Regions from separate parts of the Streptomyces sp. NPDC030798 genome, predicted to be linked through region 4. Evidence: riboswitches for the same ligand, from Rfam matches in the RefSeq annotation. Region 4 holds a riboswitch; each other region holds the start of a gene.
The links. A riboswitch is a leader RNA that binds a small molecule or an ion and turns the genes downstream of it on or off. The one in region 4 is predicted to bind cyclic di-AMP.
Positions count from the first base shown of each region.

Region 1: linked by a shared signal. The riboswitch ahead of ACZ404_RS33605 (transglycosylase SLT domain-containing protein) and the one ahead of ACZ404_RS11340 (M23 family metallopeptidase) in region 4 are both predicted to bind cyclic di-AMP.
Region 2: linked by a shared signal. The riboswitch ahead of ACZ404_RS26335 (transglycosylase family protein) and the one ahead of ACZ404_RS11340 (M23 family metallopeptidase) in region 4 are both predicted to bind cyclic di-AMP.
Region 3: linked by a shared signal. The riboswitch ahead of ACZ404_RS21935 (C40 family peptidase) and the one ahead of ACZ404_RS11340 (M23 family metallopeptidase) in region 4 are both predicted to bind cyclic di-AMP.

Region 1 is NZ_JBVIDR010000019.1:129,010-133,213, reverse strand. It holds gene ACZ404_RS33610 (polyprenyl synthetase family protein) at 245-1,255, opposite strand; cyclic di-AMP (ydaO/yuaA leader) riboswitch at 1,782-1,961, shown strand; gene ACZ404_RS33605 (transglycosylase SLT domain-containing protein) at 1,965-2,453, shown strand; gene ACZ404_RS33600 (HAD family hydrolase) at 2,541-3,353, opposite strand; gene ACZ404_RS33595 (FAD-dependent oxidoreductase) at 3,556-4,204, opposite strand, start outside.
Region 2 is NZ_JBVIDR010000012.1:102,127-106,330, reverse strand. It holds gene ACZ404_RS26345 (cytochrome P450 family protein) at 1-1,149, shown strand, start outside; gene ACZ404_RS26340 (transglycosylase family protein) at 1,299-2,339, shown strand; cyclic di-AMP (ydaO/yuaA leader) riboswitch at 2,516-2,685, shown strand; gene ACZ404_RS26335 (transglycosylase family protein) at 2,690-3,364, shown strand; gene eno (phosphopyruvate hydratase) at 3,642-4,204, shown strand, end outside.
Region 3 is NZ_JBVIDR010000009.1:192,033-196,236, forward strand. It holds gene ACZ404_RS21930 (tellurite resistance/C4-dicarboxylate transporter family protein) at 1-520, opposite strand, end outside; gene ACZ404_RS21935 (C40 family peptidase) at 601-1,857, opposite strand; cyclic di-AMP (ydaO/yuaA leader) riboswitch at 1,865-2,034, opposite strand; gene pcrA (DNA helicase PcrA) at 2,298-4,204, shown strand, end outside.
Region 4 is NZ_JBVIDR010000004.1:143,229-147,432, reverse strand. It holds gene ACZ404_RS11345 (GntR family transcriptional regulator) at 48-743, opposite strand; gene ACZ404_RS11340 (M23 family metallopeptidase) at 942-1,697, opposite strand; cyclic di-AMP (ydaO/yuaA leader) riboswitch at 1,710-1,873, opposite strand; gene ACZ404_RS11335 (M16 family metallopeptidase) at 2,122-3,510, opposite strand; gene ACZ404_RS11330 (M16 family metallopeptidase) at 3,507-4,204, opposite strand, start outside.

The DNA of each region.
Region 1 (4,204 bases), on a different contig from region 4:
GCCGCCATTCTCACCCGAATCGGTGAGGAGTGGTGATTTCCGTGGTTTCCATCTCACCAAATCGGCCGTGAGGAAGCGTCAGACCTCGGGGCCAACTCCGTGTACGCCTGCGGTATGACACACGGGGCCGACGCCTCGCCCGACCCGTAGGGGTCGTGGGGGGACGCCACGGGTGGGGGGCCTCTGGGCTCCGGTCAGCGCGGGACGGAGGGACGCGGCATGCCGCCCATGAAGGGCGGGGCCGTCAGCCGGCGCGGTGCACCACCGCGTCGCACAGTTCGAGCAGTGCCGCCTTGGCGTCGCACTCCGGCAGCGGGGCCAGCGCGGAGCGCGCCTCCTCGACGTAGCGGACGGTGTCCCGGCGGGCCTGCTCCAGCGCGGGGTGCGCGCGCAGCGCGGCCAGCGCCTCGGCGTGCCGGGCGTCGTCGGTGAGGTCGGAGTCCAGCAGCTCGCACAGCGCCGCGTCCTCGGGCAGGCCCAGGCGGGCGGCCCGCTCGCGCAGCCGCAGCACGGGCAGCGTCGGGATGCCCTCGCGCAGGTCGGTGCCGGGGGTCTTGCCGGACTCGTGGGAGTCGGAGGCGATGTCCAGAACGTCGTCCGCGAGCTGGAAGGCGACCCCGAGCCGCTCGCCGTACTGGGTGAGCACGTCGACGACCGTCTCGTCGGCGCCGGACATCATCGCGCCGAACCGGCAGGAGACCGCCACCAGGGAGCCGGTCTTGCCGCCGAGCACGTCCAGGTAGTGGTCGACCGGGTCGCGGCCGTCCGAGGGGCCCGCGGTCTCCAGGATCTGCCCGGTGACCAGCCGCTCGAACGCGAGGGCCTGCACCCGGACCGCCTCGGGGCCGAGGTCGGCGAGGATCTGGGAGGCGCGCGCGAAGAGGAAGTCGCCGGTGAGGACGGCGACGGAGTTGCCCCAGCGGGTGTTGGCGCTGTCCACGCCGCGCCGCACGGAGGCCTCGTCCATGACGTCGTCGTGGTACAGCGTGGCCAGGTGGGTGAGCTCCACGACCACCGCGGCAGGGACGACCCCCGGCGCGTACGGGTCGCCGAACTGCGCCGCGAGCATCACGAGCAGCGGCCGGAACCGCTTCCCGCCCGCCCGTACGAGGTGCTGTGCGGCCTCCGTGATGAACGGGACCTCACTCTTGGTGGCCTCGAGCAAGCCTTCCTCGACAGCCGTCAATCCGGCCTGGACATCGGCTTCGAGAGCCTGGTCCCGCACGCTCAGCCCGAACGGCCCGACGACGGTCACGAGGGGTCTCCTGTCTGCTGGTGTCTGCTGGCGATTACACGGTTTGTCGATAGGTCGCTGCCATCACTCAAGTCAGCGTATCCGGTCCTGTTTCGATCACCGATAGCGCCCACCGGTCCAGCCTGGGCGGTATCGGATCACGACCGTTATGTTTTTGATCGGACGGTATGAACACATATTTACCGACTTAGCACAACGCCACAAGGCACACCCGAAGGCCGGCCGACCTGCGACTCCACCCCGGCGAGCCGAAACGCAAATCGCCCATGTCTGATTTAGAGTAATTTGCCATTTCGTGAAGTGGGTCACGCGGACCCGTCGGTGCGTCCGACCCCTCCTCACACGTTCTTCACCTTGTGGCGTCGGCGAGTTGAGCCTTGGCAACCGCAAAGGATCAAGTGCCTCAAATGCCTCAGACCAAGGTCAAGTAGCGCGTTGTGTGAATCCAGTACTTGTTCCGGACATGTGCTCTCGCATACGTTCCCGCCACGCCAGACGGACGCCGAATCCTGCCGCGTCTGGCATCACCCATCGACGGACTCATCCGTACGGCAGGAGCGGGGGACCCAGGTAAGCCGCCGGACCGGCCGGCACACGCCGTACCGGAACGGCTAGGGGTGAAGTCGTGCCTCCTTACGGGGGCACGGCCGGGCACCTCCCCGCCCGAACCCGACAGCTCACCTCGCAGGCGACGGAGAGGAACTTCGCCATGCCTGCTGCCGCTCAGCCCCGCCGCGCCCGCACCCACCGCCTGCTGCGCACGCTCGCCGTCGCCGGCACCGGCGCCGCCGTGCTCGCCCTCCCGCTCATCGGTGCGACCAGCGCCTCCGCGGCCACCCCGGCCGCCACGACGGCCTCCACGACCCCGGCCGGATACCCGAACAACCTGGACGGCTGGATCCGCGAGTCCCTCGCGATCATGGCCGAGAAGCACATCCCGGGCACCTACCACGGCATCTACCGCAACATCATCCGCGAGTCCTCCGGCAACCCCAACGCCATCAACCTGTGGGACTCCAACGCGGCCAAGGGCATCCCGTCCAAGGGCCTGCTGCAGGTCATCGACCCCACGTTCAACACGTACCACGTGGCCGGAACGTCGTACGACATCTACGACCCGGTCGCGAACATCACCGCCGCCTGCAACTACGCGGCCGCGCGCTACGGGTCGATCGACAACGTGTTCGGCGCCTACTGACCGGGGCCGACGGGCCCCCGACAGTGGGGCTCCGAGCGCCCGTGGCGGGCTGCTACTGATATTCCGGTCAGTCGGTCGATGGTTCGGTCAACCGGTCGGGAACAGTCTTTCGAGGACGACGGCGATGCCGTCGTCCTCGTTCGTTGCCGTGATCTCGTCGGCGACCGCCTGGAGTTCGGGGTGGGCGTTGGCCATGGCGACGCCGTGCGCGGCCCAGTGGAACATCGGGATGTCGTTGGGCATGTCGCCGAAGGCGAGGGCCCGCCCGGGGGCGATGCCGAGGTGCTCGGCGGCCAGCGCCAGCCCCGTGGCCTTGGTCACCCCGCACGGCTGGAGCTCCACCGTCCCCGGCCCCGACATCGTCACGGTCGCCAGGGAGCCCACCACCGCGCGGGCGACCGCCGCCAACGCGTCGTCGGAGAGGGTGTGATGGCGCAGCAACACCTTGCTGATCGGCGCGCCCCACAGCTCCGCGCGACGGTCGACCCGCACGGCGGGCAGGGTCGGGTGGGGCATCCGGTAGCCCGGTTCGATGAGCGTGAGCCCGTCCACACCGTCCTGGTCGACGGCCGCGTACACCTGCCCCACCTCGGCCTCGATCTTGCCGAGCGCGGTCTCGGCCAGTTCCCGGTCCAGCCGGACCGACCACAGCAGGCGGTCGGCGCCGGCGTCGTAGACCTGCGCGCCCTGCCCGCACACCGCCAGGCCCGTGCAGCCGAGGCTTTCCAGCAGGGGCTGCACCCGCGGGGCCGGCCGGCCCGTGACCACCAGGTGCCGGGCCCCGGCCCGCGCCGCCTGCTCGAGGGCGGCGCGCGACCGGTCGGAGACGGTGTCGTCGCCGCGCAGCAGCGTCCCGTCCAGGTCGGTGGCGATGAGTGCGTATGCGGGAGGTGCGGCCATGATCAGAGAATACGGAGAGCAGGCCCCGCCGACTCACCCCGCTCTTCCCGGACTTGTGTGCTGACAGGGCCCAAGTGGGGTGCGCCGGCCCCTTGATGGCAGTACCCCGGCAGGGAATTCCGGCCACGCCGCCTCGGTTGCGCGCGGGCGGCCGTGCGCGGGCGGCCGTACCGGAAAGGGCTTCGGCCGCCCGCCGCGGGGCTCAGCCGTGTGCGGCCGCCAGGTGCTTGGCCAGCCGCGGGGAGGCGAACTCCGTGCCGCAGACGAAGCGCATCACCGGGCCGTAGGAGGACGCGGCCGGCAGTCCGGTGAAGTACAGGCCGGGCACGGAGGAGACGTATCCGGCGCCGAGCCGGGGAGCGCCCCTGCTCACCGCGAGCCGGGTGCGCAGCTCGTGGCCGAGGAAGTCCATCGCGGCGATGTTCACGTGGTAGCCGGTGGCGGCGATGACGTGGTCCGCCGTGAGCCGCTCGGTGCGGCCCCCGTGGGTGCGGACGGTGAGGGCCGGGGCGCCGTCGGCGACCTCGGCGCCGAGCACCCGCTCCACCTCGTGGACCTGGACCGTGCCCTCGAAGCGGTCGCGCAGCCACCAGGCGCCCAGCGGGCCGAGGACCCGGCGGACCAGGTAGTGCCGGGCCGGTTCGGGCAGGAAGCGGTAGGGGTCGGCGTAGTAGCTCAGCGCCCACAGCGACCAGGCGCGGCCGAAGGGCGACTCGGGGCGGAGCTTCGGCTGGTCCCAGGGCGGCGCCCCGAAGGCGACCCGGCCGCGGCCGCGCGAGACGACGCGCACCTGGGCGCCGGCCTCGGCCGCGAGGGCCGCGGTCTCCAGCGCGGACTGGCCGGCCCCGACG
Region 2 (4,204 bases), on a different contig from region 4:
TGGCTGGTCACGCGGTACGCCGATGCCCGGCAGGCGCTCGCCGACCAGCGGCTGAGCAAGAACCCGGAGCATCACGACGAGCCCGCGCACGCCAAGGGCAAGACGGGCATTCCGGGCGAGCGCAAGGCCGAGCTGATGACCCATCTGCTCAACATCGACCCGCCGGACCACACCCGGCTCAGGCGGCTGGTGAGCAAGGCGTTCACGCCCCGCCGGGTCGCCGAGTTCGCGCCGCGCGTGCAGGAGCTGGCCGACGGCCTCATCGACGGGTTCGCGGCGAGGGGTCGCGCCGACCTCATCCACGAATTCGCCTTCCCGCTGCCCATCTACGCCATCTGCGACATGCTCGGCGTCCCGCGCGAGGACCAGGACGACTTCCGGGACTGGGCGGGCATGATGATCCGGCACGGCGGTGGCCCCCGGGGCGGGGTCGCCCGCTCGGTGAAGAAGATGCGCGGCTACCTGGCCGAGCTGATCCACAGGAAGCGCCGGGCCCTGCCCGCCGAGCCCGCCCCCGGCGAGGACCTCATCTCGGGTCTCATCCGCGCCTCCGACCACGGTGAGCACCTCACCGAGAACGAGGCCGCGGCGATGGCGTTCATCCTGCTGTTCGCCGGGTTCGAGACGACGGTCAACCTCATCGGCAACGGCACCTACGCCCTGCTCACCCATCCCGGGCAGCGGCGCCGGCTGCAGCAGTCCCTGGCCGCCGGGGAGACGGGCCTGCTGGAGACCGGCGTCGAGGAACTCCTGCGCTACGACGGCCCGGTGGAGCTGGCCACCTGGCGGTTCGCCACCCGGCCGCTCAGCATCGGCGGACAGGACATCGCGCCCGGCGACCCCGTCCTCGTCGTCCTGGCCGCCGCCGACCGGGACCCGGAGCGGTTCGCCGACCCGGACCTCCTGGACCTCGCCCGCCGGGACAACCAGCACCTCGGCTACGGCCACGGCATCCACTACTGTCTCGGCGCCCCGCTCGCCCGCCTGGAGGGCCAGACCGCGCTCGCCACCCTCCTGACCCGGCTCCCGGACCTGCGGCTCGCGGCCGATCCGGCGGAGCTGCGGTGGCGCGGCGGGCTCATCATGCGCGGCCTGCGCACGCTCCCGGTGGAGTTCACCCCGGCCGCCGGGAAGACCGTACAACCGTAAACATGAAAGACGTTCAACTCTGTGATCTTCACGTGATCTGCGCGGCATTAACTTGTGACAAGTGATCGTCTGCGGATACGTTCACCCATCAGCGTGGCGGCGAGCGTCTCCCGCCGCGCCGCTCCTGCTGTCGCACGAAAGGCTTCCGCATGCTCTCCGGGAACGGTCGTCACCGTCGCCCCCGTCAGGCCCCGGCCCTCCTCGTCGCGGCGGGAGTGACCGGCTCCGCCATCGCCATCCCGCTGCTCGGCGCCGCGAGCGCCAACGCGGCCGACGGCACCACGTGGGACAAGGTGGCCGAGTGCGAGAGCGGCGGCTCCTGGAGCGCCGACACCGGCAACGGCTACTACGGCGGCCTGCAGATATCGCAGGACGACTGGGACAAGTACGGCGGCACCCAGTACGCCGACACCGCCGACCTGGCCAGCCGTTCGCAGCAGATCTCCATCGCCGAGAAGATCCTGGCCGACCGGGGCACCACCCCCTGGGCCACCTGCGCCCTGACCGCCGGCCTCACCTCCAACTCCGGTTCCGTGGACGTCGACACCGGCCTCGGCGGCTCGGACTCCGGTTCCGACTCCTCGCATGCGGGCGGACAGGACTCCGACTCCGGCACCGCGGGCGGTTCGACCGACAGTTCCGACTCGTCCGGCCTGCCGGATTCGTCCTCCTCGTCCGACTCCTCCTCGGACACGGCCACCACGCCGTCCCCGGGTGCGAGCAAGGACTCCGGCTCCACCAAGGACTCGAGTTCCGGCAAGGGGGCAGACGCCCACAAGTCCGACAAGTCCACCTCGCCCGACTCCGGGGGCGCGCAGGGCGACGGGTCCGCCGCCACGGATCCCACGACGGACGACTCGGACAATTCATGGCAGAGCGGAGGTTCTTGGAGTCTCGTCGACACCGGCGCGCTCAGCAGTGGCGGACGTCACCGGGGTGATCGTGCGGACGAAAGCGTGACAAACGGTCAGAATGCCACCTCCTCCGGCCGTCACGCCGCCACCGACGCGAGCGCCTACACGGTCCGCGAGGGCGACACCCTCGCCTCCATCGCGGACTCCCTTGACGTCGACGGCGGATGGCGCGCGCTCTACGACGCCAACAAGAGCGTCATCGGGACCGACCCGAACCACATCAGTGCCGGTCAGACCCTGCGAGTCGGTGCCGAAACGGGCGATAAGCAGAGGTAGTTGACGCCCTGATTCGCGCCTGATGTCCGATTTGGCGAAAGTGTGGGATGAGTCTCAGAAGCCCTGATCGTCTTTGAAATTCCCTCGATCACGTGTCTACGGTCAGGACCGCTCGTCACCACGAGCCCCGGCAGCCGCAACGCCGAATCCTGCCAGCGGCCGCCCGGGAACAGTCGTCGCATCATGCGCCGTAGGCAGGAGCGGGGGACCCAAGGTAGGTGCCGGGCCCAGCGGTTGACGCTGGACCGGCTAGGGGTGGAGCCGTGCCTCACACGAGGGGCACGGCCGGGCAACTCAACCGGCCCGAACCCGACAGCTCACCTCGCAGGCGTCGGTGAGGGGATCGATCCATGCTGTTCACCGGCAAGGGCAAGCACCGTCGTCCGTCCAAGGCCACCCGGGCCATCGCGCTCGCCGGCGTCACCGGCGCCGCCGTCGCCGCCCCGCTGATGGCGGCCGGCAACGCCTCCGCCGCCACCGCCTCCGAGTGGGACGCGGTCGCCCAGTGCGAGTCCGGCGGCAACTGGTCCATCAACACCGGCAACGGCTACTACGGCGGTCTGCAGTTCTCCGCCTCCACCTGGGCCGCGTACGGCGGCACCCAGTACGCCCCCCAGGCCAACCAGGCCACCAAGGCCCAGCAGATATCCGTCGCCGAGAAGGTGCTCGCCGCCCAGGGCAAGGGCGCCTGGCCGGTCTGCGGCAAGGGCCTGTCGAGCGCCGCCTACAACGGCTCGGCCGCCACTCCCTCGACGAACACCACCAGCCGCTCCACCGACCAGCAGGCCGCCTCCCGCTCCGCCGAGCGCCCGGCCGCGAGCAGCAGCAAGACCGTCACCACCCCGACCGGCAAGAAGGTCAAGAAGGGCGACGGCGAGTACAAGGTCGTCAAGGGTGACACGCTCAGCACCATCGCCGCCGCGCACCACGTCCAGGGCGGCTGGAAGAAGCTGTTCGAGCTGAACAAGGACATCGTCCAGGACGCCGACCTCATCTACCCCGGCCAGCAGCTGCACCTGAAGTAAGCGGCGGCCGCCCCGCCCGTCCCCCACGGGCTCCCCGCCCCGGCGCGTGTTCCCCCGTACGCGCCGGGGTGGGGTCTTTTTTTCCGGGTTCCTTCATGGGCCCTCCCGCGGCCCCTCCGTGCGACCCCCGCATCCCCCCTTTGTTCCGACCGGGAACAATAGGTACGGTCTCTCTGTCCACGGGACGGTCGGTCGGTGGCCGACGCCCCCGGGACGGTTAGGCTCTAGTCGCACGGCACACCAGCCGCGCACTCTCAGCGTCACATCCAAGAAGGAGATGCTCGTGCCGTCCATCGACGTCGTCGTAGCCCGGGAAATCCTGGACTCCCGAGGCAACCCCACGGTCGAGGTCGAGGTCGGCCTCGACGACGGCAGCACCGGGCGTGCCGCCGTCCCGTCCGGCGCCTCCACGGGCGCCTTCGAGGCCATCGAGCTCCGCGACGGTGACCCGAACCGCTACCAGGGCAAGGGTGTCGAGAAGGCCGTCCTCGCCGTCATCGAGCAGATCGGCCCGGAGCTGGTCGGCTACGACGCCACCGAGCAGCGCCTGATCGACCAGGCCATGTTCGACCTGGACGCCACCGACAACAAGGGCTCCCTCGGCGCCAACGCCATCCTCGGCGTCTCCCTGGCCGTCGCCCACGCCGCCTCCGAGGCCAGCGACCTCCCCCTCTTCCGCTACCTGGGCGGCCCGAACGCGCACCTGCTGCCGGTGCCGATGATGAACATCCTGAACGGCGGCTCGCACGCCGACTCCAACGTGGACATCCAGGAGTTCATGATCGCCCCGATCGGCGCGGAGTCCTTCTCCGAGGCGCTGCGCTGGGGCACCGAGGTCTA
Region 3 (4,204 bases), on a different contig from region 4:
CGTAGAGGATCAGGCCCAGCCAGAAGAGCACCAGCGCGGCATGCGCGAGCCACAGCAACGACCCGGCCGCCGCCAGCGTGGCCGCCAGGACCGCGAGCCCTTGTGTGGCGACACAACACAGGAACACCGTTCCCGGCATGCGCGGCCTCCAGTGCCGCATCACGAGGAACAGCAGGACCGGCCAGATCACCGCCGCCAGTGCCAGCAACGCCTCCGCCAGGGTCTGCAGACCGAGCGCCGAGAACCGCGTGCCGAGCACCGTGGTCGCGGCGACGGCGGTGAGCCCGCCCGGACGCTCCGCCTCGGCCTCCCACCGCTGCCGCCGCCACACCAGCCGTGCGACGAAGGCGGCGGCCAGTACCAGCCAGGCGACGCAGGCGAGGCCCAGGAAGACCAGGGACACCGTCTCGGCGCCCGACAGCTGCAGGCCGACGGACACGATGCCGGTCGCCATGACGACGGCTCCCGCCGCCGGCGGACGCCCCGCCCACCACGTGCGCAGACCTGAGTTGCCGGGCATGCGCCCGATGCTAGGGAGCCGCGCGGCCCTCACCCGGAGGGCACGCGCGCGTGGAGCACGAAAACTCCGCGAAAGGACGCTCAGGCCGGCCGCACCACGCGGCGGATCACCGAATCGCCCAGGTGGTGGACGGACTCCTCGCTGACGTACCCGCCGGGGCGCGGGGCGTGGATCATCATTCCGTCGCCCGTGCACAGGCCCACGTGGCTGTGGTCGTCGTGGAAGAAGACGAGGTCGCCCGCGCGCGCGTCGGCGAGCGGAACAGGGGTGCCGACGGCGGCCTGGGCGGGAGCGGTGCGCGGCAGCGTGACGCCGGCGGCCTTCCAGGCGGCCTGGGTGAGGCCGGCGCAGTCGTAGGAGCCCGGCCCGCTGGCCCCGCTGACGTACGGCTTGCCGATCTGGGCGCGGGCGAAGACGACCGCCGTCTCGGCCCGCGTGGCGGCGCCCGCGTCCGGCGCCACGGGCGCCCGGTGCCGCCCACGTTCGGCCGGTCGCGGGGCGGGCTGTGCGGCGGGCGGTACGACGGGCTGTGCGGCGGCTTGGATCGCCGGCTGTGCCGACGGCGGTTGCGTGGCCGGCCGGGTCACCGGGGGCGCGGACGGCGCTTGTGCCACGGCATGGGCCACGCCCCGCGTCACCGCTTGCCCCGACGCGGGCTGCACCACCGCATGGGCCACCGACGGCGCCACCGGGCGCACCGCCGCCTGCATCACCGGACGCGCCGCCGTCCCCTGGCCCGTCGCACGGGACAGCAGAGCCCGCGCGGTGACCAGCTTGCGCTGCACGACCGCCTTGGCGGCCCTGACGTCGTACGGCGCGTCGGCGGCCGGCGTCTCGGCGCCTCCGGGGACGTGCCCGCGCTCGGGGGTGACGCCCTTCCCCCGCTCAGCCGCGTCCTTCACGCGCGAGGCGAGACGGTTCATCACCCGGTTCTGCGCGAAGTGGTCCTGCGGATACTCCTCGAGGAGGGAGGCGGCCCGGTCCGGGCCGGCGGTGAACGGAGCCAGCCCCTCGCGGGCCTTGGCGCGCCTGCCGGGGCGCCGGGGGCCCTCCTCGCGCGGGGGCTCCGTGCGCGCCTGCTGCCGGGCTGTCGGGCGGGCAGCCGCCGCGCGCGTGGCCGTCGTGGCCCCCTCCGCCGCCGAGTCGGCCCGGCGGTAGAGCTCGTCGATCTTCTTTTCGATCTCCTCCATGCTGGGCCTGCCGTCGCCGGCGGGGACGGCGGCCTCGGCCGTCTGGGACAGGACGGCCACGGAGGTGAACGCGGCGGTGGCGAGGGCCGGGGTGCGCAGACCCGGTGCGAGGGATCCGCCGGGGCGCGGCTTGCGGTGCGACGCCAAGGGAGGCGACTCCTTCCAATGGGCCGCCTACCGGGTTAGCTGTCGGGTTCGGGCGGGTGGTTCGGAAGGGTTGCCCTACGGCGTCGTCCCGGGCGGGAGTCGGCCGATTCACCCCAGGATCGGTGGGTCCCCGGCTCCGGCTGCCTGCGGGCGTGCCGGACTCGGCGGAGGCCGTGCGGCCCGGCGAGGTTCGCCGGAGAGGGGTCGCACGACCTGACGGAAACCTAGCCAACTGGTGTGACTTCTGTGAAGGTTGGAGCGGCATATGTCCGATACGTTTTCGTGACCGGAGCCGTATTTCATACGCAGGTGAGCAACCGCCTCCGCAGCGTGAGCAGCCGGAAGGTGCGGAAGCGAAGGCGATCGACCGGCCCCTGGAATCGGCCGGGTTTCCGGGTCGCGGAACGGTTGTCGGTGCGGCGCCCTAGACTCGGAGAGCGATGAGCAGCCTCTTTGACGACAGCTTCCTGGCGGACCTCCAGCCCCCGCGCGGGCGCGAGGAGGAACCCCCGCCGCCGCCCGAGGACGATCATGCTCCGGAGCCGCTTCCGGACGATCTGTTCGGCGGGAAGTTCGACGTGCCGCCGGACCGGGACGGGTACTACCGGGACGGCGCCCCACGCCCCGCGATCGACACGGCGGCGCTGCTGGAGGGGCTGAACGACAACCAGCGTGCCGCGGTCGTCCACGCCGGCTCCCCCCTGCTCATCGTCGCCGGTGCCGGCTCCGGCAAGACCCGTGTGCTCACCCACCGCATCGCCCACCTGCTCGCCGAGCGGCATGTGCACCCGGGTCAGATCCTCGCGATCACCTTCACCAACAAGGCCGCGGGCGAGATGAAGGAGCGCGTCGAGCACCTCGTCGGCCCGCGCGCGAACGCGATGTGGGTGATGACGTTCCACAGCGCGTGCGTGCGCATCCTGCGCCGGGAGTCGAAGAAGCTCGGTTTCACGTCGTCGTTCTCGATCTACGACGCCGCGGACAGCAAGCGCCTGATGGCCCTGGTCTGCCGCGATTTGGACCTCGACCCCAAGCGCTTCCCGCCCAAGTCCTTCAGCGCCAAGATCAGCAACCTGAAGAACGAGCTGATCGACGAGGAGGATTTCGCCGCCCAGGCCACCGACGGCTTCGAGAAGACCCTCGCCCAGGCCTACGCGCTGTACCAGTCGCGCCTGCGCGAGGCCAACGCGCTGGACTTCGACGACCTGATCATGACGACGGTCAATCTGCTGCGCGCCTTCCCGGACGTCGCCGAGCACTACCGCCGACGCTTCCGGCACGTCCTGGTGGACGAGTACCAGGACACCAACCACGCCCAGTACGCCCTCGTCCGGGAGCTGGTGGGCACGGGCGGGTACGACGAGGACGTACCGCCCGGTGAGTACGACCTGCCGCCCGCCGAGCTGTGCGTCGTGGGTGACGCGGACCAGTCGATCTACGCCTTCCGGGGCGCGACGATCCGCAACATCCTCCAGTTCGAGGAGGACTACCCGAACGCGACGACGATCCTGCTGGAGCAGAACTACCGTTCCACGCAGACCATCCTGTCCGCCGCCAACGCGGTCATCGAGCGCAACGAGTCCCGCCGCCCGAAGAACCTGTGGACCAACGCCGGCCAAGGCGCCCGCATCACCGGCTATGTGGCGGACACCGAGCACGACGAGGCCCAGTTCGTCGCCGAGGAGATAGACCGCCTCACGGACGCGGGCGAGGCCAAGGCGGGCGACGTCGCCGTCTTCTACCGCACCAACGCCCAGTCCCGTGTCTTCGAAGAGGTCTTCATCCGGGTGGGCCTGCCCTACAAGGTCGTCGGCGGCGTCCGCTTCTACGAGCGCAAGGAGGTCCGGGACGTCCTGGCCTACCTGAGGGTGCTGGCCAACCCGGAGGACTCGGTGCCGCTGCGCCGCATCCTCAACGTGCCCAAGCGGGGCATCGGCGACCGCGCCGAGGCGATGATCGACGCCCTCGCCCAGCGCGAGAAGATCAGCTTCTCGCAGGCCCTGAAGCGGGTCGACGAGGCGTACGGCATGGCCGCGCGTTCCACCAACGCGGTCAAGCGGTTCAACACGCTGATGGAGGACCTGCGGACGATCGTGGAGTCCGGCGCCGGACCGGCCACCGTCCTGGAGGCCATACTCGAACGCACCGGTTACCTGGCCGAGTTGCAGAACTCCACCGACCCGCAGGACGAGACCCGCATCGAGAACCTCCAGGAACTCGCGGCCGTGGCCCTGGAGTTCGAACAGGAGCGCGGCGAGGGCGAGTCGGCGGGGCTGGCCGACTTCCTTGAGCAGGTCGCCCTGGTCGCCGATTCCGACCAGATCCCGGACGAGGAGGACGGCGACGG
Region 4 (4,204 bases):
AGAAATACCCCTCCCCGAATTACTCTTCTTTGTATACGGCGCCCGTGTTAATGGCGCCGGCCCAAGATGTTTACAGCATGTTGCGAAGTTCTCACACGGTCCGCCCGGTCCCGGCCGCCGGAAAAGCGCAACCGGTGCGCGGCCGTCGCGCGCTCGCCGTGCAGCGCCGTGAGCGCCCGCGCACGCTCCCCGTCGCCGCGCGCCACCGCGTCCACGATCGCCCCGTGCTCCGCCCAGGACTCCACCGGACTCGGCGGCGCCTCCACCGCGTACATCCAGGCGATCTTGTGCCGCAACTGGGTGAGCATCGAGGTCAGCGAGGGACTGCCGCAGGCCTGGGCGAGCGTCTCGTGGAACCAGCCGCCCAGCGAGCGCAGATCCTCGCTGCCGCCCCGGCGGGCCCGCTCCTGGCCCAGCCTGACCAGGCCGCGCAGCACCTTCAGATGGGCCTCGGTGCGCCGCTGTGCGGCCCGGGAGGCGCCGAGCGGCTCCAGCAGCATGCGCATCTCCAGCAGGTCGGCGGCCTCCTGCTCGGTCGGCTCGGCCACGCACGCGCCCGCGTGCCGCCGGGTCACCACGAAGCCCTCCGCCTCCAGGGTGCGCAGGGCCTCGCGGACGGGGACGCGCGAGACGCCGTAGCGGCGGGCGAGGACTTCCTCGGTGAGGCGGCTGCCGCGCTCGTGGACACCGGCCACGATGTCGTCCCGGATCGCCGTGCACACCGAGTGCGCCGGAATACGCATGACCGACCTCCGCCTTAATCCCCGTGAAACGTCGACGATGGACGCGTGTTCCGTGACTCTATTGCAATGAGCCGGAATTTCCGACGGCGGGCCGGAATCCATGGATATTTTTTGGACAGCGGATGCGGCAGGCGGCGCGAAAAACGGCGAAAGCCCCGGCTCGGTGAGCCGGGGCTTTCGATGTCGCGGGGCGCGGCGTCAGACGTCCACGCCGTGCTTGCGGAGGTAGGCGACGGGGTCGACGTCCGAGCCGTAGTCCGGGGACGTACGGGCCTCGAAGTGCAGATGCGGGCCGGTGACGTTGCCGGTCGCGCCGGACAGGCCGATCTGCTGGCCCGGGGTGACCTTCTGGCCCACGGTGACGCCGATCGACGACAGGTGGCCGTACTGCGTGTACATGCCGTCGGCCATCCGGATCACGATCTGGTTGCCGTACGCGCCGCCCCAGCCGGTGGAGACGACCGTCCCGGAGCCGACCGCGTGGACCGGGGTCCCGCTGGCGGCGTGGAAGTCGATGCCGGTGTGCGAGCCGGAGGACCACAGGGAACTGCTGGCCATGTAGCCCGTGGAGACGTACGAGTGCGCGATCGGGGCGACGAAGGCGTTCAGGCGCTTGCGCTCGGCCTCCCGGGCGGCGCGCGCCTTGGCCTGGCGCGCCTGCTCGGCCCGCTCGGCGGCCGCCTTGGCCGCGGCCTCCTCGGCCGCCTTCTGCTCGGCGGCTTCCCGCTGGACGGCGGCCTGCGCGTCGATCTGGGCCGCGACGTCGTCGCTCACGGTGATGACCGGGGTGAGGCCGGTCTGCTCGACGGGGCTCTCCGCGGCGAGCGCCGGGGTGGCCGCGAGGGTGCCGAGGACACCGGTGGTGGTGAGGGCCGCGACACCGGCCGCCTGAGCGGTGGTGCGCTTGACCCGGCCGGGCCTGCGGTGCTTCCCGGTGGCGCACATGAACGCCATGTAGTGGCTCGTCCTTTCCTTCCCTCTCGCCTACCGGGTTAGCTGACGGGTTCGGAGCAGGAAGGTCTCCTACGGACCCCCTCGCTCGCGCGCGGGCGTCCGATTCACCCCAGGGACTGCGTTGGGTCCCCGGCTCCCCTGGCTCGCGCCGTACGGGGACTCGGCGATGGCTGTCCGGTGCCGCGGGTGCGGCGCACTGCCTGACGAACAGCCCGGAAGACGCTAAGCGGCCCGGCTTTCGATCCTCAAACGGAACCGGGGTTTTGTAGCGCATCCCACAGGCCAGACAGGCAGCCTCCGCCCCAATCCGGACATCTTGGAGGTGCCGTTCACCGGCCGCCTCCACCCGCTGCCGGGCAACGCAAGGGGCCCTGACGGTCCGTCGGACGTCAGGGCCCCACGCGCGTGCGGCTCTCCTCGGGTGCTACTCGGCGGCCACCACGGTGACTTCGCCGATGCCGAGCGCCTCGACGGGTGCCTTGATCTGGGCCGCGTCGCCGACGAGGACGGTCACCAGGCGGTCCACCGGGAAGGCGTTGATGACCGCCGCGGTGGCCTCCACCGTGCCCGTGGCGGCGAGCTGCTGATACAGCGTCGCCTGGAAGTCGTCGGGCAGGTGCTGCTCGACCTGTTCGGCCAGGGTGCTCGCGACGGCCGCCGCGGTCTCGTACTTCAGCGGCGCCACCCCGACGAGGTTCTGCACGGCGACGTCCCGCTCGGCGTCCGTCAGGCCGTCCGCCGCCAGCGTGCGCAGCACCGTCCACAGGTCCTCGAGCGCGGGGCCGGTGTTCGGGGTGTCCACGGAGCCGCTGATGGCGAGCATCGCGGCGCCGGTGCCCTCCGGGGAGGAGCGCAGGACCTGCCCGAAGGAGCGCACGCCGTAGGTGTAGCCCTTCTCCTCGCGCAGGACGCGGTCCAGGCGGGAGGTGAGGGTGCCGCCGAGGCAGTAGGTGCCGAGCACCTGCGCGGGCCACACACGGTCGTGCCGGTCGGGACCGATGCGACCGATGAGCAGCTGCGTCTGCACCGCGCCGGGCCGGTCGACGATGACCACGCGCCCGGTGTCGTCGGCGGTCACCGGCGGCACCGGCCGCGGCCGGCCCGGGGTGCCGGTCCAGGCGCCCAGGGTGTCGCCGAGCAGCGCGTCCAGGTCGGTGCCGGTGAGGTCGCCGACGACGACCACGGTGGCGGTGGCGGGCCGCACATGGCGGTCGTAGAAGGCCCGTACGGCGGCCGCGTCGATCTTCTCGACCGTCTCCTCGGTGCCCTGGCGCGGGCGCGACATGCGCGCGGTCGCCGGGAACAGCTCCTTGGAGAGTTCCTTGGCGGCCCGGCGGGAGGGGTTGGCCAGCTCGTGCGGGATCTCGTCCAGGCGGTTGCGGACCAGCCGCTCGACCTCGCTCTCGGCGAAGGCGGGCGCGCGCAGCGCGTCGGCGAGCAGGCCGAGGCCCTTGGCCAGGCGCGAGGCGGGCACCTCCAGGCTGAGGCGGACGCCGGGGTGGTCGGCGTGCGCGTCGAGCGTGGCGCCGGCCCGCTCCAGCTCGGCGGCGAACTCCTCGGCGGAGTGCTTGTCGGTGCCCTCGGAGAAGGCCCGCGCCATGATCGTGGCGACGCCGTCCAGGCCGGCCGGCTCGGCGTCCAGGGGGGCGTCCAGCAGCACCTCGACGGCGACGACCTGCTGGCCGGGGCGGTGGCAGCGCAGCACGGTCAGACCGTTGTCCAGCGTGCCGCGCTCGGGGGCCGGGAACGCCCACGGCCTGGCCTCGCCGGGCTGCGGCTGGGGGTGGAAGTCCATGGTGGCGAGCTCGGTCACTTGGCCGTCTCCTCGTTCTCGTTACCGGCCTCTACGGTCGCTTCCTGCTCGGGGTCCTCGGGCACGTCGGCGTCCTGCGCGGTCTCCGGGGACTTCGGCTCGTAGACGAGGACCGCGCGGTTGTCGGGGCGCAGGCGGGCCTGGGCGACCGCCTGGACCTCCTCCGGGGTCACCTCCAGGACGCGCTGGACGGCGGTGAGGGCGAGCTGGGGGTCGCCGAACAGCACGGCGTACCGGCACAGTTCGTCGGCGCGGCCGGCGACCGTGCCGAGCCGGTCCAGCCATTCGCGCTCCAACTGGGCCTGGGCGCGCTCCATCTCCTCGGGCGTGGGGCCCTCCTCGGCGAACCGGGCCAGCTCCTCGTCGATCGCGGTCTCGATGACCGGCACCTCGACGTCCCCGGAGGTCTTCACGTCCAGCCAGCCGAGCGAGGGCGCGCCGGCCAGCCGCAGCAGGCCGAAGCCGGCCGTGACGGCCGTACGGTCGCGGCGCACCAGCCGGTTGTACAGCCGGGAGGACTCGCCGCCGCCGAGGACCGTCAGGGCCAGGTCGGCCGCGTCGCACGCGCGCGTGCCGTCGTGCGGCAGCCGGTAGGCGGCCATCAGGGCGCGCGCCGGGACCTCCTCGACGACGACCTCGCGCAGCTGCTCGCCGATGGTCTCCGGCAGCGAGCCGTCGCGGGGCGTGGGCTTGC